DNA from 2 places in the Breoghania sp. JC706 genome. Region 2 is predicted to be linked to the other one. Evidence: predicted binding sites of a transcription regulator. Region 2 holds the regulator's gene; the other holds the start of a gene.
The links. Region 2 encodes LexA, which represses DNA repair genes until DNA is damaged. Its sites were predicted from a motif close to TGTTCNNNNTGTGTTCNG; they were not measured.
Positions count from the first base shown of each region.

Region 1 (3,493 bases), on a different contig from region 2:
GTCGCGAACTCCGCGTTTTCCTTGATGAAAATGAAACGCGCTTCCGGCTTGGTGCCCATCAGTCGGTCGACGGTATCCCCGGTGACTTCCTCCTCGTCGGCGGCCACACGCACCTGCAAAAGCATGCGCTTTGTCGGATCCATGGTCGTTTCCTTGAGCTGGGCGGGAAGCATCTCGCCAAGGCCCTTGAAGCGGCCGATCTCGATCTTGGCCTTGCCGTTGAATTCGCTCTTGAGGAGCTCGTCCTTGTGGGCGTCGTCGCGCGCGTAGCGGATCTTGTCGCCTTGTGCGATGCGGTAGAGAGGCGGAACAGCCAGATAGAGGTGGCCGTTCTCGATCAGTTTCGGCATTTCCCGGTAGAAGAACGTGATCAGCAGTGAGGCGATGTGGGCGCCGTCGACATCGGCGTCGGTCATGACGATCACGCGCTCGTAGCGAAGGTCTTCGTCGCGGTAATTGTTGCGCGTGCCCACGCCCAGCGCCTGCATCAGATCGGCAAGCTGCTGGTTGGCCGCCAGTTTCTCGCGGCCCGCGTTGGCGACGTTGAGGATCTTGCCGCGAAGGGGAAGGATCGCCTGGCTCGCGCGGTTGCGCGCCTGCTTGGCAGAGCCGCCGGCCGAGTCGCCCTCAACGATGAAGATCTCCGTGCCCGCCGCTGAGGAGGTGGAGCAATCGGCGAGCTTGCCGGGCAGGCGCAGCTTGCGCACGGCGGTCTTGCGCGCCACGTCCTTTTCCTGGCGCCGCCGGAGGCGTTCCTCGGCCCGGTCGATCACCCATTCCAGCAGTTTGTCCGCCTGGTGCGGCGAGGCCGTCAGCCAGTGGTCGAAGGCATCGCGCACCGCGTTCTCGACGATGCGGCTCGCCTCGCCGGTCGACAGCTTGTCCTTTGTCTGGCCGACGAATTCCGGCTCCCGGATGAAGACGGAGAGCATGCCGCCGGCAGAAGTCAGCACGTCGTCGCCGGTGATCTGGGCGGCGCGCTTGTTGCCGACAAGCTCGCCATAGGCCTTGAGCCCGCGCAAAAGCGCCAGACGAAGGCCGGCTTCGTGCGTGCCCCCCTCAGGCGTCGGCACCGTATTGCAGTAGGAATGCAGGAAGCCATCGCCGGCAAACCACGCCACCGCCCATTCCACCGATCCGTGACTGCCGGTCTTGGACGTCTTGCCCGCGAAGATCTCGTCGGCGACGCGCTTCTCGCCGCTCAGCGTCTCGTCGAGGAAGTCCTTGAGGCCGCCGGGAAAATGGAACGAGGCTTCGGCCGGCGGGGCGTTCTTCTCGGTGAGAAGGCTTTCCGCGCAGCGCCAGCGGATCTCCACGCCGCCGAACAGATAGGCCTTGGAACGGGCCATCTTGAACAGCGTGGAGGGCTTGAACTTCGCGCTCGCGCCGAAGATCTGCGGATCGGGACGAAACCGCACGGTTGTGCCGCGCCGGTTCTGGATATCGCCCAGAGGCTCCAGCGGCCCCTGCGCGATGCCGCGGGCGAACCGCTGGCGGTAGAGCTTGCGCGAGCGCGCGACCTCGACCTCGAGCACTTCGGACAGCGCATTGACGACGGAGACGCCGACGCCGTGCAGGCCGCCGGAAGTCTCGTACACCTTGCTGTCGAACTTGCCGCCGGCATGCAGCGTCGTCATGATGACTTCGAGCGCCGACTTGTCCTTGAATTTCGGGTGCGGGTCGACGGGGATGCCGCGGCCGTTGTCGGTCACGGTCAGCATGCCGTCCTCCTCCAGGCGCACGTCGATCCAGGTGGCGTGGCCGGCGACCGCCTCGTCCATCGAATTGTCGATGACTTCCGCAAAAAGGTGGTGCAGCGCACGTTCGTCGGTGCCGCCGATATACATGCCGGGACGCCTGCGGACCGGTTCCAGCCCCTCCAGCACCTCGATGTCGGCGGCCGTGTAGGCCTCGTCCGCGCCGGGGACGGCCCGCAGGGGCGGGGTCTGCTTCGGCGCGCGATCGGAGGTGCGGGGTGCGCTATCGGCGGCCGCGGGAGCTGCGGTCGAGGGGGCTGCGGCGGCCGGTGCGGCTGCCGGCGCGCGCTTGCGCCGGGCCTTCATCGCCGAAACCTCGTCCTCCAGCTGCGCGAACAGATCGTCCTTGCCTGCCATTCGTTCTTTCGTACCCGATTTGTTTCGTCTGACGTGGCGCCCCGCCGCCGCCTTCCCGAATCAGCAGGAATTCTGGCAATTCGGCATCGGCAACACCAGTGCGATCACTGCGGACTTGCTCGTTCCCTCAGGCGTTCTCACCCGAAAAGGGTCTTGTCGCCGTCATCTGTCGCAGGCAGACTTCCGGTGCTGCACTGCGCAATGGACATGCGGAGGACACCATGGCCGCACAACCGCCGACCACGCTTGACCGGAACTGGCATGCGGTTGATTTCCGTCTGCCGGCGACCGACGGCAGAACCTACACCTTCACCGACATTGCCGGTGCGAGGGGAACGGTCATCGTCTTCATCTGCAACCATTGTCCTTATGTCAAGGCGGTGATCGGCCGCCTTGTGGCGGATGCACGGACGCTTGAGGGCGACGGAATCGGATTTGCCGCTATCTGCTCCAACGATGCGGACGCCTATCCAGACGACAGTTTTTCCAAGATGGCCGCCTTCGCCGCCGAGCACAGCTTTCCCTTCCCCTATCTCCACGACGAGGACCAGCTGATCGCCAAGGCCTATGGGGCGGTCTGCACGCCGGATTATTTCGGCTTCGCCGCCGATGGATCGCTGCAATATCGCGGTCGGCTGGACGATGGGCGCACGGGCGAGCCAAGCCCGGGAGCGCCGCGCGAACTTCTGGAAGCGATGCGCCTGGTCGCGGCGACGGGAGAGGGGCCGCAGGATCAGGTGCCCTCCATCGGCTGCTCGATCAAGTGGAAGGCCTGAGCGCTTCGGTTCCGCTCACCGCCGGGCCTTTCGTATCGGGCCTCTCGTATCTTGTGCAATTCGTTGCGTGACGCACGGTCTGCCGCCGTTTTGGCTGCCGATTCTGACGGTTATCGTGCGGACAAGGCTGGACAGGCCCGCGCCGGTTTGCTCAAAGCATGTCGGTTCCGCATGCCCAGGCGGCGCGAGAGGCGCAAAGGAAGACTGCAATGATCGACCGCATCGAAATCATCCGCCCCGACGACTGGCATCTTCACGTGCGCGACGGCGAGATGCTGAAGGCCGTCCTGCCGATCAGCGCCAGGCTCTTCGGCCGCGCCATCATCATGCCGAACCTTGTGCCGCCGGTGCGCGATCTCGATGATCTGCGCGCCTATCGCGGACGTATCGAAGCCGCGGTGCCCAAGGGAAGCGGATTCCGTCCGCTGATGACGCTCTATCTCACCGAGACGACCGATCCCGCCGACATAAGGAATGGCACGGCGAGCGGAGAGCTGACGGCGGTGAAGCTCTATCCGGCCGGCGCGACGACCAATTCCGATGCCGGGGTCAAGGATTTCAAGCGCGTGCACAAGGTGCTTGAGGCGATGCAGGAGGCGGGCA
Region 1 is NZ_JBANCG010000011.1:13,572-17,064, reverse strand. Features, by position in the region: gene parE (DNA topoisomerase IV subunit B) at 1-2,114, opposite strand, end outside; gene V2L18_RS20200 (thioredoxin family protein) at 2,336-2,890, shown strand; gene pyrC (dihydroorotase) at 3,103-3,493, shown strand, end outside.
Region 1: parE (DNA topoisomerase IV subunit B) is a predicted target of LexA. The motif match lies at 2,124-2,141, and genes of this name have one in related genera.

Region 2 (3,493 bases):
TGCCAACACCTACGTGCAGACGGTCACGGAAGTCACCCATTACACCGAGCGCCTCTTCCGTTTTCGCATGACGCGTCCGGCCGAATTCCGCTTCCGTTCAGGCGAATTCGTGATGATCGGGCTGATGATCGACGGCAAGCCGCTGTTTCGCGCCTATTCCATCGCCAGCCCCGCCTGGGGCGAGGAGCTCGAGTTCTTCTCCATCAAGGTGCCCGACGGGCCTCTGACCTCGCATCTTCAGAACATCAAGGTGGGCGATGCCGTCTTGATGAAGAAGAAGCCCACCGGCACGCTCGTCAACGATGCGCTCATTCCCGGCAAGCGGCTCTACATGTTTTCCACCGGCACCGGGATTGCCCCCTTTGCAAGCCTTATCCGCGAGCCGGAGACCTACGAGAAATTCGACGAGCTGATCCTGACCCACACATGCCGCGAAGTGGCGGAGCTGAAGTACGGTCTCGATCTTGTCGAGGAAATCCGCAATGACGAGATGCTGCGGGAGGTCCTGGATCCTTCCAAGCTGCGCCACTACACCTCCGTGACACGCGAGGATTATCCTTTCCGCGGCCGCATCACGGACCTTATCGCGAGCGGCAAGCTCTTCACCGACCTCGGCGTGCCGCCGCTCGACCCGGCCACGGATCGGGGCATGATCTGCGGCTCTATGGCGATGCTCAAGGATACCAAAGTCCTTCTGGAAAAGGCCGGATTGACCGAAGGCGCCAACAACCGTCCCGCGGAATTCGTCATCGAGCGCGCCTTTGCCGATTGAAGAATCAATGAATTGGAACCTTGAGGCCGGAGCAGCAATGCTTCGGCCTTTTTCGTCTGCGTCACCGTACTGGAAGGAGCGCACGCCAGCGACGACACGTGCCATTTCGAGCCCCTGAACGGGACGTGATCGACCGGCAACGAACGCGCGATACCTACCTGTTTTCAAGTCCTTAAGCGCATACGCGCAAGCAAATTCCAGATCGCGCGACAACTGGGTTCGCGCGCCCGGTTGCCACACCACGGATGGTTAACTCGCCCTTAACCCTTGCGGAACACATATAGAACGTGTAACGTGCCGTTCGCGTTTTGTACCAATACGGTTGCAAGCGAAGGACCCCATGCTGACGCGCAAGCAATTCGAACTTTTGATGTTCATCCACGAGCGCCTGAAGGAAACGGGCGTTCCGCCGTCCTTCGACGAAATGAAGGATGCGCTCGACCTCAGGTCGAAATCGGGGATCCACCGTCTCATCACCGCTCTGGAAGAGCGCGGCTTCATCCGCCGCCTCCCCAACAGGGCGCGCGCTCTCGAGGTGGTACGGCTGCCGGATTCGGTTTCGCCAAGCTTTGCGGCCCAGCGCGGACGCGGGTTTTCGCCAAGCGTCATCGAAGGCTCCCTCGGCCGCACGCCAAAGGCTGTCGCGCCCCCCGCCTCGCAGAGCAGTGACGAGGCGGCCGACGTCGCCACCATCCCCGTCATGGGCCGCATTGCGGCAGGCGTTCCGATTTCGGCGATTGAAACGCACAGCCATTCGATCTCGGTTCCCTTCGACATGCTTGGAAACGGGGACCATTTCGCGCTTGAGGTGCGAGGCGACTCCATGATCGAAGCCGGCATTCTCGACGGCGATACCGTTGTCATCAGGCGCGGCGAAACCGCCGAAAACGGAGACATCGTTGTCGCCCTGATCGACGACGAGGAAGCAACGCTGAAGCGCCTGCGCCGCAAGGGCGCCTCCATTGCGCTTGAGGCGGCCAACCCGGCTTACGAGACGCGCATTTTCGGCCCCGACCGCGTGCGGATCCAGGGGAAACTCGCCGCTCTTTTCCGGCGGTACTAGATCGATTTTGGTCCTGGCGCTCCGGCACGGACGACAGGAAAGGGACTTCATAACAGGAACTTGAAGCATTTTGCGGTGTGATTGATTCAGTCTGACAAGACCGCGCCCGTGCGGCAGGTCATCGACTGCCGGGCATTTGCCCTGATAGGCTGTCGCTTGGATGCCGTTGCTTGGACACTGACAGGTTTCGGAAAATCCCGGCCGATCAGGTCGGTTTCGGAATGAGCCGACGCCTTTGCCGTCCTTATTGGGGGCATTCGTCTATCGCGATTGTTCGCCCTGCTGTGCTGGCGTGGATTGCCAGGGCCGGCCGGCCGGATTTCGCGCGGTGACGAGGCGGCGAAGCCATCCCCGACGTGCCGCTGGTTCTGATGACGACGCCTTGCGACCGAGATAGAGCGCGACAGCCCCGTGAGCGGCGAGATAGTTTTTGTCGAAGACAAGTGCCTGTTCTTTGCAATCATCCGGGGCGGTGAGATGGCTAACGATCACATCGGCGCGCAGACAGTCTTCGGCGAAGGCATCCGGCCGGCTGACGCGCGAAAGAATAATCGAGATGCGTTCGCCGGAGCCTCCCGACCGGTCCTTCCGCGATAAGGGCTCCGATGCGATCGGCGCCGATGCGATCGTCGAAGGTGCAACTCCCGCGCCTGCGTTTGCGGTGCGCTTCGGGGTGCCGGCATGTGTCGGGGTGGCGGCATGCTGCGCCTCTCTTTCAGCCGCAGGCGCCCCGGCGGGGACGGGTTCCGCGGTAGCGAAACTGCGAACGGGCGATTTGATGCGCCACGCAAACTGACCTGTACCGGCGGGAGATTTGTCTGCCACCGCGGAGAAAGCCATCGATGGAGAAGCAGTCATTTCCGATGCTGTCCGCGAGGCAACCGCGAGTTTCTCGCCAAAGCGGCGACCGGCGATGATATCCGCGCCGGGTGTCTCGCGTTGCGATACCGCTTCAACAGGAGGGAGGGCTGCTTTGATAATGCAAGCTTTTTCATCGCAATTCATGACGCCGGAGCCGGCTTTTCGCTCTGCAAGGGCCGCTGCATCGCCGTCCGCACGCAACCAGATCTCCGCCTCAAATTTGCCGCCCGAACCAAGCGCAACCGCCAGCGGACCTTGCTGCGTGCGCACCGCGACGGTTCGCCCGTCCTCGCTGACGAGTATGTCCGGTCGCTGGTACGCGAAAGCGACGACGACGGCTGCAGCAATGGGGAGGATGCCAAGAAGGCGCCAGCGGCTTGTCCAAAGGGCCAGCCACAAGAGCCCTGCCACCGAAAGGATGGCCGGGGCATCGCCAATGGCGCCGACGACACCGCTTCCCGGCGTCCATTCGGCGATCTTGGCCGCGATCGCCAGCATCCCGTCGATGCCAAGCCCCATCGGTTGGAGCGCGAGCGGATCAAGACCAAACGGCATGGCCAGGACGGTCGCGACGGCGAACGGCATGATCAGAAGACTGACAAGAGGCATCGCCGCCATGTTCGCCAGAAGCCCAAGAGGGCTGGCGCGATGGAAGTGACTGAGCGCAATGGGCCCGGTTGCGAATCCGGCAATAAGCGAAGTCATAGCAAGGCCGCTCGCCCAAAAGACGACAAAGCGCAGGATGGAGGCGACCTTGGAGCGACCGGCAAGTTCGGCGGCGTCTACCCCTTGCGATG
Region 2 is NZ_JBANCG010000005.1:407,361-410,853, forward strand. Features, by position in the region: gene V2L18_RS12870 (ferredoxin--NADP reductase) at 1-772, shown strand, start outside; gene lexA (transcriptional repressor LexA) at 1,113-1,835, shown strand; gene V2L18_RS12880 (ComEC/Rec2 family competence protein) at 2,097-3,493, opposite strand, start outside.